3 regions of the Streptomyces sp. P1-3 genome follow, and region 2 is predicted to be linked to each of the others. Evidence: riboswitches for the same ligand, from Rfam matches in the RefSeq annotation. Region 2 holds a riboswitch; each other region holds the start of a gene.
What was found. A riboswitch is a leader RNA that binds a small molecule or an ion and turns the genes downstream of it on or off. The one in region 2 is predicted to bind cyclic di-AMP.
Positions count from the first base shown of each region.

Region 1: another riboswitch for cyclic di-AMP. It lies ahead of ACQUSR_RS19525 (NlpC/P60 family protein); the one in region 2 lies ahead of ACQUSR_RS07570 (M23 family metallopeptidase).
Region 3: another riboswitch for cyclic di-AMP. It lies ahead of ACQUSR_RS30945 (C40 family peptidase); the one in region 2 lies ahead of ACQUSR_RS07570 (M23 family metallopeptidase).

Region 1 covers NZ_CP192512.1:4,504,900-4,509,090, forward strand. The annotation lists gene ACQUSR_RS19520 (hypothetical protein) at 156-509, shown strand; gene ACQUSR_RS19525 (NlpC/P60 family protein) at 554-1,735, opposite strand; cyclic di-AMP (ydaO/yuaA leader) riboswitch at 1,744-1,910, opposite strand; gene pcrA (DNA helicase PcrA) at 2,067-4,191, shown strand, end outside.
Region 2 covers NZ_CP192512.1:1,835,350-1,839,540, forward strand. The annotation lists gene ACQUSR_RS07560 (HPr family phosphocarrier protein) at 1-194, shown strand, start outside; gene ACQUSR_RS07565 (GntR family transcriptional regulator) at 425-1,186, opposite strand; gene ACQUSR_RS07570 (M23 family metallopeptidase) at 1,379-2,173, opposite strand; cyclic di-AMP (ydaO/yuaA leader) riboswitch at 2,188-2,340, opposite strand; gene ACQUSR_RS07575 (M16 family metallopeptidase) at 2,564-3,931, opposite strand; gene ACQUSR_RS07580 (M16 family metallopeptidase) at 4,044-4,191, opposite strand, start outside.
Region 3 covers NZ_CP192512.1:7,257,677-7,261,867, reverse strand. The annotation lists gene ACQUSR_RS30960 (MFS transporter) at 1-197, shown strand, start outside; gene ACQUSR_RS30955 (hypothetical protein) at 225-401, opposite strand; gene ACQUSR_RS30950 (RluA family pseudouridine synthase) at 560-1,495, shown strand; gene ACQUSR_RS30945 (C40 family peptidase) at 1,488-1,997, opposite strand; cyclic di-AMP (ydaO/yuaA leader) riboswitch at 1,984-2,135, opposite strand; gene polX (DNA polymerase/3'-5' exonuclease PolX) at 2,441-4,180, opposite strand.

The DNA.
Region 1 (4,191 bases), 2.7 Mb from region 2:
AGTCGCCCGATGCCGAGTCGGCTCCGGTGGCCGGTGGCCCGTCGACGGTGGCCGTGGTCCGCCGTCGCTCGTGGCCGGTGGCCGGTAGCCCGTAGCCGCGAGGCGACCGGCCCGGCCGTCGTGGCGGCCGCGGGCGCGGGCTACGCTCCGAGGCCATGGACGCAACTCTGCACGCCTTCGTCGGCCTGCACATCATCGGTATCGCCGCGCTGCTCGGCGGCTTCCTCACACAGATGAAGCTGATAGGCGCGGGCGAGGCCCGGATGTCGCCCTCGATGCTGCACGGCGCGCTGACGATGCTGGTGACGGGCATCGCGCTGGTGGGGCTCAACCAGGCCGACGGCAACAGCCTTGACAACGTCAAGATCGGCGTGAAGATGGCGCTGCTCGTCGTCATCCTCGGCCTGGTCTACGTGAAGCGGGACGAGGAGAAGGTGCCCGCCCCGCTCCTCGGCACCGTCGGGCTGCTGACCACCGCCAACATCTTCATCGCGGTGATGTGGACCTGAGGAGCCCCCGAGGAGGCTCCGAGCAGGCTCTGAGCAGGCCGGTGCTACGCCGGGCGGACGCTCCCGTAGATCGGCATCTCGGTTATCGGCGCGATCTTCACGTTGTCACCCGGCTTCGGCGCGTGGATCATCATCCCGTCGCCTATGTACAGCCCGACGTGGCTGATGTCGTCGTAGAAGAAGACCAGGTCGCCCGGCTTGAGCTCGGACGTCGACACGCGCGTGCCGACCTTCACCTGGTCCCACGTGGTGCGCGGCAGCGTCACCCCCGACGCCTTCCACGCGGCCTGGGTCAGCCCCGAGCAGTCGAAGGAGTTCGGGCCGGTGGCGCCCCATACGTACGGCTTGCCTATCTGGGCGCGCGCGAACGCCACGGCCTGCGCGGCCTTGGTGGAGTCGGAGGGCGCTGACGGGTCCGTGGTGCCGGAGCCGGAGCCGGAGCCTGAGCCGCTGCCGGAACCAGTACCGCTGCCGTCGTCCCCCTGCTGCTCCTCCTGGCGCCTGCGCTCCTCCTCCGCCTGCCGCTGCTTCTCCGCCAGCTCGGCCGCCTTGCGCCGCGCCTCCGCTTCCTTCTTCTTCTCCAGCGCCGCCAGCCGTGCCTTCTCCTCCGCGGTCAGCTGGGACAGCAGCGCCCGGGCCTGGGACAGCTTCTCCTGGATCGTCTTCTTCTCGGCCTTGAGCTTCCGCTCCGACGCGGTCAGATCCGCCAGGCTCCGGGTGGCCTTGCCGCGCTGCCGGGCCAGCTCCGTCTGCTGCGTACGGAAGTCGTCGACCGCGTCCTTCTGCCGCCCGGTGAGCCGGTCCATCAGGTGGTTCTGGTCGACGAAGCCCTGCGGGTCGTCGGCCAGCAGCAGGGTCGCGGTGCCGTCCATCCCGCCGTGCCGGTACTGGGCGGCCGCGTACGCGCCCAGGGTGCGCCGTGCCTCGTTCATCTTCTCGGTACGGGTGGCGGCCTCGTCCAGCAAGCGGTTCACCTCGGTCCGCTGCTTGCCCGCGGCCTCCGTGGCCGCGTTGTACTTCTGCGTGGCGGTACCCGCCTGCCGGTAGAGGGCGTCGACCTTCTTCCTCACCTCCTCGACCGTCGGCTTCGGCGCCCGTGGCGCGGCGTTCGCCGTCTGCGACAGGAGGGTGACCGAGGCGAGGGCGGCGGTGGTGACACCCACGGCCGTGCGGCGGCCGGCGGGCGATTCGAGCAACCGGGGACGCGGTTTGCGGTGCGACGCCAAGGGAGGCGACTCCTTCCGTGGACCGCCTACCGGGTTAGCTGTCGGGTTCGGGCGTACGGAAGGCTGCCCTACGGCCGTACGTGCGACGTACGGGCCGATTCACCCCAGATGGTGCGGGTGGGTCCCCGGCTCCGGAACCGCCTGATGGGCGGGCCGGACTCGGCGGCGGCGGCACGCGCCGGCTTCGGTCGCCGGCAGGGAGCGGGCCGCCTGACGGAGCACGCTAGCCAACCTCTGGGGCACCTGGGAAGGCTGGTGTTCGATTTGTCCGAGATCTTTCCGTGACATTGTCGTGTCGGCTGTCAGTGCCGGGCCCTAGACTCGGTGGGCGATGAGCAGCAGCCTCTTTGACGACAGCTTCCTGGCGAACCTCGACGGCGCGGCACCCGGAGCCGCCCCCGAGGAGCTTCCGCCACCGCCGGAGGACCCCGAGCACGACGGGTATCCGGCCGGCCCGGCCGCGGAGGAGGTGCCGCACGACCTCTTCGGCGACACTTTTAGCGTGCCCGTACCCAGGGAGCCAGGCCAGGCCGGTCAGGCGCGGGAGCCGTACTACCGCAACGGCGCGCCCCGCCCCGCCGTGGACTCCGCCGCGCTGCTGGAGGGGCTGAACGACCAGCAGCGGGCCGCCGTCGAGCACCACGGCGCGCCGCTGCTCATCGTCGCGGGCGCCGGATCCGGCAAGACCCGCGTCCTCACCCACCGCATCGCCCACCTCCTCGGCGCGCGCAAGGTGCACCCCGGCTCCATCCTCGCGATCACCTTCACCAACAAGGCCGCGGGCGAGATGAAGGAGCGGGTCGAGGAGCTGGTGGGCCCGCGCGCCGGCGCCATGTGGGTGATGACCTTCCACAGCGCGTGCGTGCGCATCCTGCGCCGCGAGTCGAAGAAGCTGGGCTTCACGTCCTCGTTCTCGATCTACGACGCCGCCGACTCCAAGCGGCTGATGGCCCTGGTCTGCCGGGATCTGGATCTGGACCCCAAGCGCTTTCCGCCCAAGTCCTTCAGCGCGAAGATCTCCAGCCTCAAGAATGAGCTCATCGACGAGGAGACCTTCGCCGACCAGGCCGCCGACGGCTTCGAGAAGACGCTCGCCGAGGCGTACGCGATGTACCAGGCGCGGCTGCGCGAGGCCAATGCCCTGGACTTCGACGACCTCATCATGACCACGGTCAACCTGTTGCAGGCGTTCCCGGACGTCGCCGAGCACTACCGCCGCCGCTTCCGGCACGTCCTGGTGGACGAGTACCAGGACACCAACCACGCGCAGTACACGCTGGTGCGTGAGCTGGTCGGCACGGGCACTGACAATTTCGACCCGGCCGAGCTGTGTGTGGTGGGCGACGCCGACCAGTCCATCTACGCCTTCCGCGGCGCCACCATCCGCAACATCCTCCAGTTCGAGGAGGACTACCCGGACGCGCGCACCATCCTGCTGGAGCAGAACTACCGCTCCACGCAGACGATCCTCAGCGCGGCCAACGCCGTCATCGAGCGCAATGAGAACCGGCGGCCCAAGAACCTGTGGACCGAGGCCGGGGCCGGGGCCACCATCACCGGTTACGTCGCCGACACCGAGCACGACGAGGCGCAGTTCGTCGCCGACGAGATCGACCGGCTGACGGACGCGGGCGACGCCAAGGCCGGAGACGTCGCCGTCTTCTACCGCACCAACGCCCAGTCCCGTGTCTTCGAAGAGATCTTCATCCGGGTCGGCCTGCCCTACAAGGTCGTCGGCGGCGTGCGCTTCTACGAGCGCAAGGAGGTCCGGGATGTCCTGGCCTATCTGCGGGTGCTCGCCAACCCCGAGGACACCGTCCCGCTGCGCCGCGTCCTGAACGTGCCCAAGCGCGGTATCGGCGAGCGCGCCGAGGCCATGATCGAGGCCCTCGCGCTGCGCGAGAAGATCTCCTTCGCACAGGCCCTGCGCCGCGTGGACGACGCCTACGGCATGGCGGCGCGCTCCGCGATCGCGGTGAAGCGCTTCAACGTGCTGCTGGAGGAGCTGCGCACGATCGTGGAGTCCGGCGCCGGACCCGCCACCATCCTGGAGGCGGTGCTGGAGCGTACGGGATATCTGGCCGAGCTCCAGGCGTCCACGGACCCGCAGGACGAGACCCGTGTCGAGAACCTCCAGGAGCTGGCGGCCGTCGCCCTGGAATTCGAGCAGGAGCGGACCGAGGAGGAGCCGGGCACCCTGGCGGAGTTCCTGGAGCGGGTCGCGCTCGTCGCCGACTCCGACCAGATCCCCGACGAGGACGCGGAGGGCACCGGCGTCATCACCCTGATGACCCTGCACACCGCGAAGGGCCTGGAGTTCCCCGTCGTCTTCCTCACCGGCATGGAGGACGGCGTCTTCCCGCACATGCGCGCCCTCGGCCAGACCAAGGAGCTGGAGGAGGAGCGGCGGCTGGCGTATGTCGGCATCACGCGCGCGCGGGAGCGGCTGTACCTGA
Region 2 (4,191 bases):
GCGTCCCGGTCACGATCGCCAAGGCCGACGGCACCCCGGTCAATGCCGCCTCCATGCTCGCCGTACTGGGCCTGGGCGCCCAGGGCGGCGAGGAGATCGTCCTCGCTTCGGAGGACGAGAGCGCCGAGGCCGCGCTCGACCGCCTGGCCAAGCTGGTCGCCGAGGGGCTTGAGGAGCTTCCGGAGACCGTCTGATGCACGGAATCGCCGCGGTTCCCAGCGATTCCCAGAGATTGCCGAGCGATTCCCAGCGATTCCGAGCACCAAGAGGCCGCGGTGTCCGAACACGGACACCGCGGCCTTTGTCATTGCCACGGCCTTTGTCATTGCCGCGCCCCATTCCGGTGCGGCCGGAATTCCACCGGGGCGCGCGAAATCCACCGCGCACCTCTTTCGGCGCAGAACTCTTGTATACGGGCTGGCTGTTAATTCCTGACGCGCGCAGTGTTTACGGATTGTTTCGGACCGCTCACCGCGAACGGGCGGCGCGACCGGTATTCCGCCAGGGACCGCTCCGCGTGCGCCGCGGCGAGCTCGCGCGCCCGCTCGGCGTCCCCCCGCGCCACCGCATCCACCAGCGCGCCGTGCCCCCGCCACACCTCCATGGCACGCGCCGTCGCCGACTCGCTCCGGACGCCGGCCCGCGGCACGGGGGGCGGGACGCGCGCCGGGTCGGCCGCGTACACCCAGTCGATCTTCCGACGGAGCTGCCCCAGCAACCCCGCCAGGCTCGGGCTGCCGGAGGCCTGGGCGAGCGTCTCGTGGAACCAGTCTCCGAGCGGGCGCAGTTCACCGAGCTGCCCTCGGTGGGCCCGCTCCTGGCCCAGCCTGACCAGGCCGCGCAGCACCTTCAGATGGGCCTCGGTGCGCCGCTGGGCGGCGCGTGCCGCGCCCAGCGGCTCCAGCAGTGCGCGAATGTCCAGCAGATCGGCCGCCTCCCGCTCGGAGGGCCGGGCGACGCAGGCGCCCGCGTGCCGCCTGGTGGTCACGAACCCCTCGGACTCCAGGGTGCGCAGCGCCTCGCGCACCGGCACGCGTGAGACGCCGTAGCGGCCGGCGAGGAGTTCCTCGCCCAGTCGGCTGCCGGGTGGATACACACCGGAGACGATGTCGTCGCGAATCGCCGTGCACACCGCATGCGCCGAAATCCGGCGACCGCCCTGGATCGCAGTCGTCTCGCCGGTCATTTCCGGTCCCGCATGGTCGAAACCTCCGCCTTAATCTCCGCGAAACGCAGCCGATTGACGCGTGTTCCGTGACTCTATTCCAAACGGCGGGAATTTCCGACGGCCGGACTGATTTCATGGATATTTTTTGGCCAAGGCGAGCACGCGACAGGCCCCGGCCGGGGGCCGGGGCCTGTCGGGAAGAGCTCGGTGTCAGATGGCGACGCCGTGGCCGCGCAGGTACGCGACGGGGTCGATGTCCGAGCCGTACTCGGCGGTGGTGCGCGCCTCGAAGTGCAGGTGCGGCCCGGTGGAGTTGCCGGTGCTGCCCGACAGCCCGATCTGCTGGCCGGGGGTGACGGTCTGGCCGACCGTGACGCTGAGCGACGACATGTGGCCGTACTGGGTGTAGGTGCCGTCGTTCATCTTGATCACGACGTTGTTGCCGTACGCGCCGCCCCAACCGGCCTCGACGACGGTGCCGGAGCCGACCGCCTGCACCTTGGTGCCCGAAGCCGCGTGGAAGTCCACGCCGGTGTGGCTGCCGGAGGACCACAGACCGCTGGAGGCGTGGTACTGGGTGGAGACGTAAGAGCCCGCGATCGGCGCGACGTAGGTGTTCAGGCGCTTGCGCTCGGCCTCGCGGGCAGCGCGCTCCTTGGCGGCCCGCTCCTTCTTCGCGGCGGCCTCGGCCTTCCGCTTGGCCTCGGCGGCCTCCTTGCGGGCCTCCGCCTCCGCCTGCTGCTTGGCGGCGGCCACCTGGGCCGCCCGCTCCTGGTTGGCGGCCTGGACGTCGATCTCGTCCGCGAGGCGGTCGTCGACGACGATCGCCTGGTTCAGGCCGGTGTCCTCGAAGCGCGGGGAGTCGTCGGGCGCGGCGAACGCGGGAGAGGCGACGGTCGCGACGACGCCGGAGGCGGCGAGCGTGGCCATACCGGCGATGTGCGTACCGGTGAGAGGGGTGCGGCGAGGACGGCGGTGCTTCCCGGTGGGACGGGTGAACGCCATAAGTCGGCGTACTCCTTTCCTTCCTTCTCGCCTACCGGGTTAGCTGACGGGTTCGGAGCAGGAAGGTCTCCTACGGATCCCTCCGGAGAGGCACCCGATTCACCCCAGGGGACTTGGGTCCCCGGCTCCCCTCGGCTCACGCGTCGGGGACTCGGCGATGGCTGTCCGGGCCGCGGGTGCGACGCAATCTGACGAACAGCCGGAACGACGCTAGACGCACGATCTTTCAATCACCAAACGGATCCGGGTTTTTGTTGCACTCGCCACAGGGCAGACAGGAAGCCTCTTGGCCAAATCGGACACCGGGCTCATCAGGGGACGGACAAGCGGAACTCCGGCGTCCTATGTGACGCCGGAGTTCCGCTTCATCCCGTATCCGGTGAGCCCTCGTCAGCCGGTGACGACCTTGACCTCACCGATCCCGAGCGCCCGCACCGGCTCCTCGATGACCGAGGCGTCGCCGACGAGCACCGTGACGAGCCGGTCGACGGGGAAGGCGTTCACCGCGGCGGCGGTGGCCTCCACCGTCCCGGTCTCCGCCAGGCGCGCGTACAGATGGGCCTGGAAGTCGTCCGGCAGGTGCTGCTCGACCTGGTCGGCCAGCGTGCCCGCGACGGCCGCCGCCGTCTCGTACTTGAGCGGGGCGACGCCCACCAGGTTCTGCACCGCGACATCCCGCTCTTCGTCGGTCAGCCCCTCTGCGGCCAGCGTGCGGAGCACCTTCCAGGTGTCCTCCAGGGCGGGGCCGGTCACCTCGGTGGCCACCGAGCCGGTGATGGCGAGCATCGCGGCGCCCGTCCCCTCCGGGGTGGAGCGCAGCACCTGCCCGAAGGCGCGCACGCCGTAGGTGTAGCCCTTCTCCTCGCGCAGCACGCGGTCGAGCCGGGAGGTGAGGGTGCCGCCCAGGCAGTAGGTGCCGAGCACCTGCGCGGGCCAGACGCGGTCGTGCCGGTCGGCACCGATCCGCGCGATGAGCAGCTGGGTCTGCACCGCGCCGGGCCGGTCCACGATCACCACCCGGCCGGTGTCGTCAGCGGTGATCGGCCGGTACGGGTGCTGCGGCGCCGTGCCGCCGGTCCAGCCGCCGAGCGTGTCGGCCAGGGCCTGGTCCAGGTCGACACCGGTGAAGTCGCCGACGATCACCGCGGTCGCGGTGGCGGGGCGCACATGCGCCTCGTAGAACGCCCGGACCGCGGCGGCGTCGATACGCCGCACGGTCTCCTCGGTGCCCTGGCGGGGCCGGGACATCCGGGAGTCGGCCGGGAACAGCTCCTTGGACAGCGCCATCGTGGCACGGCGGCCCGGGTTGGCCAGCTCGTGCGGGATCTCGTCCAGGCGGTTGGCTACCAGGCGCTCCACCTCCCCGTCGGGGAAGGCGGGGGCGCGCAGCGCGTCGGCGAGCAGGCCGAGCGCCTTGGACAGCCGGGAGGCCGGGACCTCCAGGGAGACGCGGACGCCGGGGTGGTCGGCGTGCGCGTCGAGGGTGGCCCCGCAGCGCTCCAGCTCGGCGGCGAACTCCTCGGCCGTGTGCTTGTCGGTGCCCTCGGACAGGGCCCGCGCCATGATCGTCGCGATGCCGTCGAGGCCGTCGGGCTCGGCGTCCAGCGGCGCGTCCAGGTTGATCTCGACCGCGACGACCTGCTGGCCGGGGCGGTGGCAGCGCAGCACGGTCAGGCCGTTGGGCAGCTGGTCCCGGGCCGGGGCGGGGAACGCCCACGGCTTGGCGACGCCGGCCTGCGGCTGCGGGTGGAACGTCATGGCGGAGGTGACGGCGTCGCTCACAGTGTCTCCTTGTTCGCTTCTCCGCCCCCGAGGCGCAGAGGTGCAGGCATCATGATCATCTGCGGGCCGGTGGCCTCGTGTGCGTCGCTCACCGATTCGCTTCCTCGGTCTCGTCGGCGGTCTCGTCGGCGGACTGGCCTTCGGGCTCGGTGGGTTCGTAGACGAGCACCGCGCGGTTGTCGGGGCGCAGCCGCGCGGCGGCGACCTCCCGTACCTCCTCCGCCGTGACGGCGAGG
Region 3 (4,191 bases), 5.4 Mb from region 2:
CCCTCGGGGCCCTGCTCGGCGGCGCGCTCGGCACGGCGCTCGGCGTCCGTACCACCATGTGGATCATGACGGCGGGAGTGCCGCTGGCGGGGCTCATCCTGCTGTGCTCCCCCCTCGCACGGGTGCGTGACCTGCCGGTGTCCCGGATGCGGCCGGCGCCGGAGGACTGCCCGTCCGACGCCTGTCAGCCCGCCTAGACCGGGTCACCGTACGACGGCCTCCGGTCACAGGTCGTTGTCGCGCTCGCCTTCCGCCTGGGACGGCGTGGTGCGGGGGACGTCCGGGTGCTTCTCGGTTCCGGGCAGCTTCCTGCCGGGCGCCTCGTTCTCGTCGTCCCGTTCTCCCTCGGCCTGGGAGGGGGTGTGCTCCCACGGAGACGGAGAGGGGGTCTGCTTCTGCATGGCTGCTCCTTCCGGACCCGCCCGGCGCCCGCCGCCCGGGGCCGTCGGCTCTCCGAGTACCCCGTACGGCCCGGTCCACCCCTGACCCCGGGCGTCCGGCACCGGGCCGGGCTGGGCCGGGCCGGGCCGGGCCGGGCACGCCATAGGCTGGCAGCACGATGAGACGCAGAACCACCGCCCCGCCCGCCCCCCTGCCGCAGCGCGACGGCATCGATCCGGTCCGGCTGCGGCTGCCCGCCGAAGGGGCCTGGGCGACGATCCGGGACCACCTGGTCGACCGGCTGCCCGCGCTCGGGCCCGGTCTGATCGACGCCCTGCTGGACGAGGGCGGGATCGTCGGGTCGGACGGGCCCGTCGCACCCGGTGCCCCGTTCGCACCCGGGGCCTTCCTGTGGTTCTACCGGCCGCTGCGCCCGGAGGTGCCGGTCCCCTTCGAGCTGGATGTGCTCCACCGCGACGAGAACCTGCTGGTGGTGGACAAGCCGCACTTCCTGTCCACCATGCCCCGCGGCCGGCATGTGACCGAGACCGCCCTGGTACGGCTGCGCCGGGATCTGGGCCTGCGCGAGCTGAGCCCCGCCCACCGGCTGGACCGGCTCACCGCGGGCGTCGTGATGTTCGTGATCCGGCCGGAGCACCGCAGCACCTACCAGTCGCTGTTCCAGGACCGCGCGGTGCGCAAGGAGTACGAGGCCGTCGCGCCGTACGCCCCCCGGCTGGCGCTGCCGCGGACGGTGCGCAGCCGGATCGTCAAGGAGCGCGGGGTGATGGCCGCGCGGGAGGTGGCGGGCCCGCCCAACAGCGAGAGCCGTATCGAGCTGGCCGAGCGCCGGGGCGGGCTGGGCCGCTACCGGCTGCGCCCGGTGACCGGGCGCACCCATCAGCTGCGGGTGCACATGAACGCCCTCGGTGTGCCGATCCTGGGCGACCCGGTCTACCCGGTCGTCGGCGACCCCGCCGCCGACGACTTCAGCGAACCGCTGCAACTGCTCGCCCGGGAGTTGGCGTTCACCGATCCGGTCACCGGGCACGAGCACCGGTTCACCAGTCGGCGCACCCTGCGGTCCTGGCCCGCCCCGGCACCGTCTAGTTGACCCGGCCGTACCAGACCTGACGGGTCCAGATCCTTTCCAGCCGGACCGACTTACCCGGCTTGGGTGAGTGCCAGATCTGATTCTTACCGGCGTAGATCCCGACGTGGTACACGCTGCCGCCGGAATGGAAGAACACCAGATCACCGGCTTTACGGGAACCGGCGGAAAGGTGCCGGGTCTTGTTGTACTGGGCGGCCGCCGTACGCGGCAGCGTACGGCCCGCCTTCTTGTAGGAATAGAGCGTCAGCCCGGAGCAGTCGAACCGGTTGGGGCCGGCCGCTCCATATACGTAAGGTGCGCCCTTCTTCGATGCGGCGACCTTCAGCGCCTTGGATGCCAAGGTCGCCGCCTGTGCGTCGGAGCTCATACCCGGGACCAGCAAGGACGCGGTGACGGTCGCCACGGTGAGCGCCGAGACCCGACCCGTCCTGGATATGAGCGCGGGTATACGGGGAAGCACGGGTTTGCGAGAAATCGCGGACATGCCGAAGCCCTTCGTCATCCGCCTGCGAAAGATGACCTGTCGGGTTCGGGCCGGCGAAGTTGCCCGGCCACATAAGTGGCTTCACCCCAAGGACCACCGCGTTCGTGGTCCGCCGTGCTTGGGTCTCCCGCTCCTGCCGCTGTGCGTATCTGTCCGGCCATCCGGTGCGGCGGCAGGACTCGGCGTCCGCCCGGACGGTCCCGCCTCGGTGACGGGATCTTGTACCGGGAGGAGATCCTGCACCATCAACCGTCGGATTTCAGAGCCGAGATGGCTTTCTGTGAACTTCTTCACGTCGGCCGCATTACGGAATTCCGAGGCCACGGGAGACTCCGCACTCCTTCACCAAGGGGTACGAACTTGCCTTCGTGCAGCGGGAGTTGTTATCTCACGAAGGAATGGAATCCGCCTGGTGGAGCAATCGATTCCGGCATGTGCCTCAGGCCGGGGCCGGTCCGGGGTCAGGAGGCGGCGGAGCGCTTCCGGCCGTCCCGCAGGAAGCGGCGCAGCCGCTGGAGCGGCCAGGTGTTGATGATGTCGTCGGGGGTGAGCCAGCCCCGCTGCGCGGTGCCCACGCCGTAGCGCATGTACGCCAGATGAGGGGTGGCGTGGGCGTCGGAGTTCACCGCGAACTTCACGCCGTACCGCTTGGCGCGCAGGATCTCCTCGTCGCCCAGGTCGAGCCGTTCGGGATGGGCGTTGACCTCCAGCGCCGTGCCGGTTCTGGCGCACGCCTCGAACACCGCGTCGAAGTCGGCGTCGATGGCGGGGCGCTTGCCGATCCGCCGGGTGGTCGGGTGGCCGATGACCGCGACGTACGGGTTCTCGCAGGCCCGTATGAGCCGCCGGGTCTGCGCCTCCCGGCTCTGGTTGAAGTGCGAGTGCACCGAGGCCACGCACACGTCGAAGCCTTCGAGGAAGTCGCCGGGCCAGTCCACGTCCCCGTCGGGGCCGATGTTGAGCTCGGTGCCGTGCAGCACCCGCATCCGGCGGTGCTCGCGGTCCAGTTCCCGCACCCGCTCGCGCTGGGCGAGCATCTTCTCGTCGGTCATCCGCTGCATGACCAGGTCCGGGGCGTGGTCGGTGACGGCGTAGTACGCGTAGCCGCGGGCCGCCGCGGCGGCGACCATGTCCTCCAGCGGGGCGAGGCCGTCGGTGAGGTCGGTGTGCGTGTGCAGGTCGCCGCGGATGTCGTCCTCGGCGACCAGCTCGGGGAGTTCACCGCGCAGCCCGGCGGCCACCTCGCCGCGGTCCTCGCGCAGGGTCGGCGGGATCCAGGGCAGGCCGAGCCGGTCGTAGATCTCCTCCTCGGTCTGCGAGGTGATCTTCCTCCCGCTCTTGGCGTGGAACAGGCCGTACTCGGACAGCTTGAGCTTGTGGCGCACCGCCATCTCGCGGATTCTGATGTTGTGCGCCTTCGACCCCGTGAAGTACTGGAGGCCCGCGCCCCATGAGTCGGGGGGCAGCACCCGCAGATCCACCTGGAGCCCCTTGGTGGTGCGGATGGAGGTCTTCTTCTCCCCGTGCGCGATGACCTCGGCGGTGTACGGCAGACCGCTGAACGCGTCCATGAACGGCGCCGACCGGGCCGCGGCGACCAGGACGTCGACGTCCCCGATGGTCTCCTTCATCCGCCGCAGCGATCCGGCGTACGTACAGCCCTCGCACCCGGTGACCCGCGACAGCTCGGAGACGACCTGCTCGGCGACGTCCATCGCGGCGCTGAGCAGGATGCGGCCGCCCGCCTTCTGCATGAGGGCGATGCCGTGCAGGATGTTCTCCTCGGTCTTCGGGCCGAAGCCCTTGACGTCGCGCAGCCGCTCCTCGTGGAGGGCGTCGAGGAGCTCGTCCACGGAGGAGATGCGCAGCTCCTCGTAGAGCGCCATGGCCTTCTTGGGGCCGAGCATGGGGATGGTCATCAGCTCCCGGACCCCGGCCGGGATCGAGACCCTGACCTCCTCGATGGTGGCGACATGCCCGGTGCGCAGGTACTCCACGACCTTGTCGGCGATCGACTTCCCCACGTTCGGGATCTCGCGCAGGCCCTTGGCGTCGAGTTTCGAGACGTCGGCGTGGTAGCCGCCGATCGCGCGGGCGGCCTTCTCGTAGGCACGCGCCTTGAAGGCGTCGCCGCCCGTGATCGCGATGAGGTCGGCGTACTCCTGGAGCAGGGCCGCGACCTCGTCATTGGGCCGCACCATGTCTCCACAGG